3 regions of the Brenneria nigrifluens DSM 30175 genome follow, and region 1 is predicted to be linked to each of the others. Evidence: predicted binding sites of a transcription regulator. Region 1 holds the regulator's gene; each other region holds the start of a gene.

Region 1 (3,282 bases):
TTGACGCTAAGCGAAGCGCATAAAAAACGCTTTCAACATGCCAAATTAACGGCGATGAATAAGCTGATGGGCCAGATGGGTAAACCTTATCGCTGGGGAGGGGCATCGCCGTTCACCGGCTTTGACTGCAGCGGTCTGGTTTATTACGCCTATAAAGACGTGGTCAAAATCGCTATCCCGCGCACGGCGAATGAAATGTACCACCTGCGCGATGCGGCGCCGATTAGCAAAAACGAGCTGGAAAGCGGCGATCTGGTGTTCTTCCGCATCAACAATCGCGGCGCGGCCGATCACGTTGGGGTTTATCTGGGAAACGGAAAATTCATTCAGTCGCCGCGTAGCGGCGCGGATATTCGTATTAGTAAACTGAGCGAAGATTACTGGCGGGAGCACTATGTCGGCGCACGCCGCGTGGTCACTCCCCAGACCGTTCGTTAACCGGCTAGGGGCCAACGCCTGCGCGGAGAGAATGCGGACAGGTTTTACGCTTTAAACCTGTCCGTGAAGATAAAAAAGAGACTCGGCCCAGGGCCGTTAATTCAGTACGGCGGCAAAGCTGAATATCAAGATCATCGCCAGCGCGCCGATGGTAGCCAGCAACGATATTTTCAGGTCAGTATCCATAGGCGTCTCCTTTTTCGCGCACACCAATTATCAAAAGAAAGTATCGACCGTCCAAACTTCAGGGTAAAACTGCGTATTGCGATTGACAGTCTTTCATAGTTTGAGAAAAAAATCTCATACCGGCGTCTCGCTAATAGTATAAATTACCGCTTCCACTTTAGTGGCAAATCGGACAAAATCCGCTGTCTGACGACAGGCCGCGTATGGGTGTATCGGTCGAAAAACGCCAGCCTTGCCCCTTCAGGTGTAACATTCGGCATTCTCCTTCTGAAACCCTGTTTTTATCTGGAAAGAGAACATTAAACGCAGGCAAACGATTAACAATATACTTACGACTGTAAGTAAGTCGCTTCAGGAGTCATTTTTACATGGCAACGATCAAAGATGTGGCAAAACGTGCTGGCGTTTCTACCACAACCGTATCGCACGTGATCAACAAAACACGTTTCGTCGCCGAAGAGACCAGGGCCGCCGTCAGGACGGCAATCAAGGAATTACACTATTCACCCAGTGCCGTCGCCCGCAGCCTTAAGGTCAATCACACCAAAACCATTGGTTTGCTGGCGACCTCAAGCGAAGCTCCCTACTTTGCTGAAATCATTGAAGCCGTCGAAAACAGCTGTTACGCCAAAGGTTACACGCTGATTTTGTGTAACTCACATAACAATCTCGATAAACAGCGCGCCTATCTTTCCATGCTGGCCCAAAAACGCGTCGATGGATTGCTGGTTATGTGCGCCGAATACCCGCCTGAATTGCTCAGCATGCTGAAAGACTATCGCAACATTCCGATGGTGGTCATGGACTGGGGGCAGGCCCACAGCGATTTTACCGATACCATTATTGATAACGCCTTTGAGGGCGGCTATATGGCGGGCCGCTACCTTATAGAGCGCGGCCATCGGGATATCGGCGCCATTCCCGGCATTCAGGAACGGAATACCGGCAGCGGGCGCTATCTTGGATTTTTAAAAGCGCTGAACGACGCCAATATTCAGATTCATGATGAATGGATCGTGCAGGGAGATTTCGAGCCTGAATCCGGCTATAAGGCGATGCATCAGATTCTGGCGCAAAAACACCGGCCGACGGCGGTGTTCTGCGGCGGAGATATTATGGCTATGGGGGCAATCTGCGCCGCCGATGAGCTGGGGCTGCGCGTTCCCCAGGATATTTCGGTCATCGGATACGACAATATCCGCCATTCCCGCTTTTTCACCCCGGCGCTGACCACCATCCATCAGCCTAAAGAACGGCTGGGGCAATCGGCTTTCGCCATGTTGCTGGACCGCATCACCAGCAAGAGGGAAGACGCACAGACCATTGAGGTACACCCCGCCCTTATCGAACGCCGTTCCGTGGCCGACGGCCCATTCCGCGATTAACGACGTTACTCCTGAGAACGGAAACGCGCGCCACGCCAACAATGCTTCGGCCAATTTATACTTGTACCTTGGCCGAAGCAGTCATAAACTGAACAGCAGTTTTTAGCACGACAATCATAATTTTTACCCTAAATAATTCGAGTTGCAGGAAGGCGGCAAGGGAAGGACAAATTCGTCGGGAACGAATTTGACCAGCTAACGGCTGGCCTGCGGTGAGAGACAGGATGTCTCTCATTTAATCCCGATGAGCTTACTCAAGTAAGTGATTCGGGTGACTGACAAATCTGCCTGGAGCAGATTTGAACGCTGCTTGCAGCGGCCCCAACGGGGTGAGGCCCAGGGAGGGGCCGAGTAATGCAGCCAACGCATCTGCAGCTTGAAGTATGACGGGTATATATTTAATTCACTATCCTTTGAGCGTTAAGCGCATAGGGAGTTTGCGTATTTATCTTAGGATGAGTGCCTCTACGTGTTTGCGTACCGGCTTTTTTCTCTTCATTTTCCTCTGATATTCGGAGAGTAGACGATGGGTGATCCCACCGATACCGATTGGTAATAATTGTCTATGCTTTCCTTGCGGGTGTTTCGCGAGCAGCAAGGTAGGGAGAAATTATGAGTTCATCATGTGTAGAGGATGTCGAGGAACTGGGCCGTCATCATACGTCATGGTCCCGGATTGTGCGTGAAATGCTGGACATGGCCGATGTAAAAATCAACGGTTCCCGCCCTTTTGATATCAAGGTCAAGAATCCTGATTTTTTTAAACGCGTATTGCGTGAAGGATCATTGGGATTGGGTGAAAGTTATATGGATGGCTGGTGGGAATGTGAGCGGCTGGACGTTTTTTTTCATCGCATACTACGCGCCGGACTGGATGAAAAAATACCTCAGCACCTGAAAGATATTTTGCGCGTCGCCGCCGCACGGCTGATGAATCTGCAATCCAAAAAACGCGCCTGGATAGTCGGCGAAGCGCACTATGATCTAGGTAATGACTTGTTTTCGCTGATGCTGGACCCCTATATGCAGTACTCCTGCGGCTACTGGAAACAGGCATCCACCCTGGAGCAGGCGCAGGAAGACAAACTGGAGATGATCTGCGAAAAGCTGCAGCTTCAGCCAGGAATGACGCTGCTGGATATCGGCTGCGGCTGGGGCGGATTGGCGGAATTCGCCGCACGCCGGTACGGCGTCTCCGTTTGCGGCGTCACTATTTCCAAAGAACAGCAAAAATTAGCCCAGCAGCGCTGCCAGGATCTGGACGTCACGATTT
Region 2 (3,282 bases), 1.8 Mb from region 1:
AAACCCCGTTCGCGGATAACGGCGTCCAAAGCCTGAAGCGTTCGATAGTCCGGGCGTTTCATGAAAGTAAAAATTCCTCTGAACGAAATCTATTTTTTCACTATGCCACATTTTGCGCTTTTCCATGCAGAAATCTTATATACCTGCGGCGGCGATAAAATAATGCGCCGACGGCGGGGGGAATTTACGCCATTTCCCCCCATGGGTGTTCTATAATACGCCCACGTTTTCGTACTTTCGTAGCTATGGGCCTGAAACAGACTATGACACAGGATGAACTGAAAAAAGCAGTTGGCTGGGCGGCGCTGGATTACGTTCGCCCCGATACCATCGTTGGGGTGGGGACCGGTTCGACCGCCGCGCATTTTATCGATGCGCTGGGGTCGATCAAACAGCAGATTACCGGCGCGGTATCCAGCTCCGACGCCTCGACGGCCAAACTGAAAAGCCTGGGGATCCCGGTTTTTGACTGTAACGAGGTGGATTCCCTGGATGTGTACGTCGACGGCGCGGACGAGATCAACGGGCATATGCAGATGATAAAGGGCGGCGGCGCGGCGCTGACCCGGGAAAAAATCATTGCCGCCATCGCCCGTCAGTTTATCTGCATTGTCGATGAGTCAAAACAGGTTGACGTGCTGGGTAAATTTCCACTGCCGGTTGAGGTGATTCCCATGGCCAGGGCTTATGTGGCGCGGGAACTGGCCAAAATGGGCGGACAGCCGGAATATCGCCAGGGCGTGGTGACCGATAACGGCAATATTATTCTCGATGTTCACAACCTGAACATTATGGATGCGGTTGCCGTTGAGAATCACATAAACGGTATTGCCGGCGTCGTCACCGTGGGGCTTTTCGCCAACCGCGGCGCGGATGTGGCGCTGGTCGGCACCTCGACAGGAGTGAAAACGGTGAGGTAACGCTCCCGCCTCCGGGGCGTGAGCGGGATTGCCGCGCCGGAAAATTTTTTGTATAAAAATACATTTGTCGTCTACAGCTCATTTTTGGCACTTAATATCACTTTTTCTTATTTTATTTATCGTCGATATGGCGATGTGTTTATTTAGCCATATTTTTTGCCGGAAATGTTGAGCGCTCCTCCCACGAGCCGTACGAGAGAGGCAATCGTTTGTATTGAAGACGGCGTAATTTTTGTTATGTTGGCAGAGGCTGTTTAGCAAACTGCCGCATCTGAAGTCTGAAAATAAGGTCGGGAAATGGCAAAGGTATCATTAGAAAAAGATAAGATTAAGTTTCTGTTCGTTGAAGGGGTGCATCAGAGCGCGCTGGAAAATCTGCGCGCCGCGGGTTACACCAACATCGAATATCACAAAGGCGCACTGGATCCGGAAGCGTTGAAAGCCTCCATCCGCGACGCGCATTTCGTCGGTATTCGCTCGCGTACGCACCTGACGGAAGACGTTTTCTCCGCCGCTGAAAAACTGATTGCGGTCGGCTGTTTTTGTATCGGTACCAATCAGGTTGAACTGCCGTCGGCGACAAAACGCGGTATTCCGGTATTCAACGCGCCTTTTTCCAATACCCGCTCGGTAGCTGAGATGGTGCTTGGCGAAATGCTGTTGCTGCTGCGCGGTATTCCGGCGGCGAACGCCAAAGCGCATCGCGGCGTCTGGCACAAGCTGGCCGTCGGTTCCTATGAAGCACGCGGCAAGAAGCTGGGCATCATCGGCTACGGTCATATCGGTATGCAGTTGGGCATTCTGGCGGAAAGTCTGGGTATGCACGTTTATTTCTATGATATCGAAAGTAAGCTCCCGCTGGGGAATGCCCAGCAGGTTCGCCATTTTTCCGATCTGCTGAATATGAGCGACGTGGTCAGCCTGCATGTGCCGGAAACGGAAAGTACCCAGAATATGATGGGGGCCGAAGAGCTGACGCTGATGAAGCCGGGTTCGATTCTGATTAACGCGTCGCGCGGTACGGTGGTTGATATTGCCGCGCTGTCCGAGGCATTGACCAGCAAGCATATCGCCGGCGCGGCGATTGACGTCTTCCCGCAAGAGCCGGCATCCAACAGCGATCCGTTTCTGTCACCGCTATGCGAGTTTGATAACGTGTTGCTGACGCCGCATATCGGTGGTTCAACGCAGGAAGCTCAGGAAAATATCGGTGCCGAAGTCGCCGGAAAACTGGCTAAATATTCGGATAATGGCTCCACGCTGTCCGCGGTCAACTTCCCTGAAGTTTCACTGCCCGTTCATGGCGAACGCGCCCGCCTGCTGCACATTCACGAAAATCGCCCTGGCGTACTGACGCAGATTAACCAGATTTTTGCCGAACAGGGCATCAATATCGCGGCGCAGTATTTGCAAACCAGCGCGGAGATTGGTTATGTGGTGATTGATGTTGAAACTGACGGCGCGCATACGGCGTTACAACTGATGAAAGCGATACCCGGCACTATCCGTGCCCGTCTGTTGTACTGATAAGTTTAGTTTGCCGACAAAGCTGTCTGTGAGTCTGAGATACACGGGCCTACCGTACCGAGGGGCGCTCCGGCGGCTTACGCCGCTACGGCCCCTCGCCACGCTCTCCCTAATATCAAACTTTATTCAGCGGTCTGTGACCAGCCCCTCTCCGGGGCTGGTGTTTCCCCGTCAGAAGGCAATAACCACCTTGCCGCGCATATGTCCTTCCAGCACTTTCCGATGAGCCTGGCGTAGCGTTTCAACGCTCAGCCCCTGCAAGGTTTCGCTTGCCGTTCCCTGTAATTTTCCCGTATCGATCAAATGGGCGACCTCCTGCAGAATTTCTCCCTGCCGGCTGATATCGGGCGTGTTGAACATGCTGCGGGTAAACATGAATTCCCAATGCAGCACGGCGCTTTTTAGCTTCAGGGCGTTTTGATCGAGCGGATGCTGATTTTCCACGATGGTGCAGATGTGTCCCAGCGGGGCAATCAGTTTGCTGATGGCATCCCAGTGGCCGTCGGTATCATTCAGGCAGAAAATATAGTCTACCTGTTTGATGCCTTCTTTTTCCAGCCCGTCAACCAGATGGCGATAATCGACTACCAGATGCGCCCCGCGCTGGCGACACCATTCCGCCGAATCAGGGCGCGACGCCGTGGCGATGATTTTTACCGGGCTGCGCAGGGCGGCAAGCGAAATCGCCAGCGATCCTACGCCGCCGGCCCCGCCGATAATCAGCAGCGTTTTTTCTTCATCCGCCTGCTGGATTTTCAGATGTTCAAATAAGCCTTCCCAGGCGGTAAGGGAGGTGAGCGGCAGCGCCGCGGCCGCGGGCCAGTCCAGCGAGACG
Region 3 (3,282 bases), 1.7 Mb from region 1:
GCATTACCCGCGTCGGGGTGACCGCCGGGGCGTCGGCGCCGGATATCCTGGTGCAGCAGGTCATCGAGCGCTTGCAGGCCCTGGGCGGAGAGATTGCCGTGGAAATGCAGGGGCGCGAAGAGAATATCGTCTTTGAAGTGCCCAAAGAGCTGCGCGTTGAAGTCAAGCTAATCGATTAACATTGATGGCGGCGGGAGCGCGTTTTCGCTTCGCCGCCTCTTCCTCCATTCTCCCCGAATAAACCCGACCGCCGGTTAATTATCGGATAAAATGCATATTTATGCGCTGTCGCGCTTAATGTGGCGGCGTAAGCGCTGGCTGCGGACAGGCTTTACGCGTTAACCTCTCTGCGCGCACAATTTTCTTATCCGCCTATTAAATCCGCTGGCGATAGGGCTTCACGCCCGTTAACCTAGCGTTATTTCATGAAGAAATCAGCAAAGAGAGAGACATTATGCAGGATTCATCAATCATCCGTATCGCCGTTGCCGGTGCCGGCGGTCGTATGGGGCGTCAGCTTATTGCGGCCGTTGAGCAGGCGGAGGGCGCGATATTGGGCGCCGCGCTGGAGCGTCCGGGATCGTCGCTGGTAGGGGTTGACGCCGGCGAACTGGCCGGGCTGGGCAAAACCGGCGTGGCGGTGAGCGACAGCCTGGAAGCCGTGCGTGACGACTTCGATATCTTAATCGATTTTACCCGTCCTGAAGGCACGCTGGCCTATCTGGCGTTTTGTCGTCAGCACCATAAGGGCATGATTATCGGCACCACCGGCTTTGATGAGCAGGGAAAAGCGGCTATTCGCGACGCCGCGCGGGAGATAGGCATTGTTTTCGCCGCTAACTTCAGCGTGGGCGTGAATGTGATGCTCAAGCTGCTGGAAAAAGCCGCCAAGGTGATGGGCGATTATAGCGATATCGAAATTATTGAGGCCCACCACCGCCATAAAGTGGATGCGCCTTCAGGAACGGCGCTGGCGATGGGCGAGGCGATTGCCGGTGCGCTGGGGCGCGATCTGAAAACCTGCGCCGTTTATGCCCGCGAAGGCTATACCGGCGAGCGCGATCCGCAAAGCATTGGTTTTGCCACCGTGCGGGCGGGCGATATCGTCGGCGAGCACACGGCGATGTTTGCCGATATCGGCGAGCGCGTGGAGATTACCCACAAGGCTTCCAGCCGTATGACCTTTGCCAATGGCGCGGTAAGGGCGGCAATCTGGGTGAAATCCAGAAAAGAGGGGCTTTTCGATATGCGCGACGTGCTTGGTTTGGATGATTTGTAAAAGATAAGTGTAAATAAAATAAATATAACCCAATGATAAAAGTGGCGATTTTATGTCGTTGCTTTTATTTTTGCGGTTTTATTTTGTCTTATTGGTTGATTTTGTTATTTATCTCGATTTTGTTGTTTTTCAGGCCCGTTTTTTTATTCTGAAGCAGCAAAACGGAGCCTGTTGAGTGATTTTTACCTTTATTTTAACCATCTGGGGTGGCAATCGTTTACTTTCCTTAGTTAACCTGTGTTTTTACGGCGGTGGGCCGGCATTTATGCCATAAGCTATATAAATAAGGGAAAAAGTGCGGTTGAAGTGGACAATTTAGCCGGCCATCATTAAAATGCGCCCAATTTGCCAAAAATTTACCTCGCAGGTGGTTTTTGCGTTGATTTAGATCGATTAATCTGAATTAATATGCAAATAACATGATTTTTTATTCCTTGGAGGGTGTTTTGATTAAGTCAGCGCTATTGGTTCTGGAAGACGGAACCCAATTCCATGGCCGGGCCATCGGGGCGGAAGGCTCGGCAGTGGGAGAAGTGGTCTTCAATACGTCGATGACCGGATATCAAGAAATCCTTACCGATCCATCCTATTCCCGCCAAATCGTGACTCTCACTTATCCCCATATCGGTAATGTCGGTGCCAACGACGCCGACGAAGAATCGCCAGCCATACAGGCCCAGGGGCTGGTTATTCGAGACCTGCCGCTGATTGCCAGTAACTACCGCAGCGAAGAGAGCCTGTCCGACTACCTCAAACGCCATAACATCGTCGCCATCGCCGATATCGATACCCGTAAGCTGACCCGCCTGCTGCGCGAGAAAGGCGCCCAGAGCGGCTGTATTATCGCCGGCGACGCGCCGGACGCCGCGCTGGCGTTGGAAAAAGCCCGGGCGTTTCCGGGGCTGAAGGGCATGGATCTGGCGAAAGAGGTCACCACGGCGGAAAGCTATGGCTGGACGCAGGGCAGCTGGACGCTGGAAGGCGGGCTGCCGGCGGCGAAAGCGCAGAGCGAACTGCCTTACCATGTAGTGGCTTACGACTACGGCGTGAAGCGCAACATTCTGCGCCTGCTGGTGGACAGAGGCTGCCGCCTGACGGTGGTGCCGGCGCAGACCCCGGCGGAGGAGGTGTTGAAACTGGATCCGGACGGCATCTTCCTGTCGAACGGCCCGGGCGACCCGCAGCCTTGCGACTACGCCATTCGGGCGATTAAAGCCTTTCTGGACACTGATATTCCGGTATTCGGCATCTGCCTCGGCCACCAGTTGCTGGCGCTGGCGAGCGGGGCGAAGACGGTCAAAATGAAGCTTGGCCACCACGGCGGCAATCACCCGGTAAAAGATCTGGATAATAATCGCGTGATGATCACCGCTCAGAACCACGGTTTTGCGGTGGATGAAAACGATCTGCCCGCCACTCTACGGGTGACGCACAAATCGCTGTTCGACCACACGGTGCAGGGGATTCACCGCACCGACAAGGCGGCGTTCAGTTTTCAGGGGCACCCGGAAGCCAGCCCCGGCCCGCACGATGCGGCGCCGTTTTTCGACCACTTTATTGAATTGATCAAGACTTACCGTTCTTCAGCCGAATAATCAGGAGCGAGAAAATGCCAAAACGTACAGATATTAAAAGCATCCTGATTCTGGGCGCCGGTCCGATCGTTATCGGCCAGGCGTGCGAATTCGACTACTCCGGGGCGCAGGCCTGCAAAGCGCTGCGCGAAGAGGGCTACCGCGTCATTCTGGTGAACTCCAACCCGGCCACCATTATGACCGACCCGGAAATGGCCGACGCCACCTACATCGAGCCGATTCACTGGGAAGTGGTACGCAAAATCATCGAGAAAGAGCGCCCGGACGCGGTGCTGCCGACCATGGGCGGCCAGACGGCGCTGAACTGCGCGCTGGAGCTGGAGAGTCAGGGCGTGCTGGCCGAATTCGGCGTCACCATGATCGGCGCCACCGCCGATGCGATTGATAAGGCCGAAGATCGCCGCCGCT

The links. The regulator PurR, encoded in region 1, represses purine synthesis genes. The targets are predictions, from matches to a motif close to CANGCAAACGTTTGCNTG.
Region 2: a site for PurR is predicted at 1,119-1,136, ahead of serA (phosphoglycerate dehydrogenase). Genes of this name have one in related genera too.
Region 3: a site for PurR is predicted at 1,486-1,503, ahead of carA (glutamine-hydrolyzing carbamoyl-phosphate synthase small subunit). Genes of this name have one in related genera too.

What each region holds. Positions count from the first base shown of each region.
Region 1 is NZ_CP034036.1:2,459,594-2,462,875, forward strand. It holds gene EH206_RS11520 (C40 family peptidase) at 1-438, shown strand, start outside; gene cydH (cytochrome bd-I oxidase subunit CydH) at 535-624, opposite strand; gene purR (HTH-type transcriptional repressor PurR) at 993-2,009, shown strand; gene cfa (cyclopropane fatty acyl phospholipid synthase) at 2,622-3,282, shown strand, end outside.
Region 2 is NZ_CP034036.1:665,108-668,389, forward strand. It holds gene EH206_RS03035 (LysR family transcriptional regulator ArgP) at 1-62, opposite strand, end outside; gene rpiA (ribose-5-phosphate isomerase RpiA) at 264-920, shown strand; gene serA (phosphoglycerate dehydrogenase) at 1,218-2,447, shown strand; gene EH206_RS03055 (zinc-binding alcohol dehydrogenase family protein) at 2,619-3,282, opposite strand, start outside.
Region 3 is NZ_CP034036.1:712,558-715,839, forward strand. It holds gene ispH (4-hydroxy-3-methylbut-2-enyl diphosphate reductase) at 1-179, shown strand, start outside; gene dapB (4-hydroxy-tetrahydrodipicolinate reductase) at 455-1,279, shown strand; gene carA (glutamine-hydrolyzing carbamoyl-phosphate synthase small subunit) at 1,726-2,874, shown strand; gene carB (carbamoyl-phosphate synthase large subunit) at 2,889-3,282, shown strand, end outside.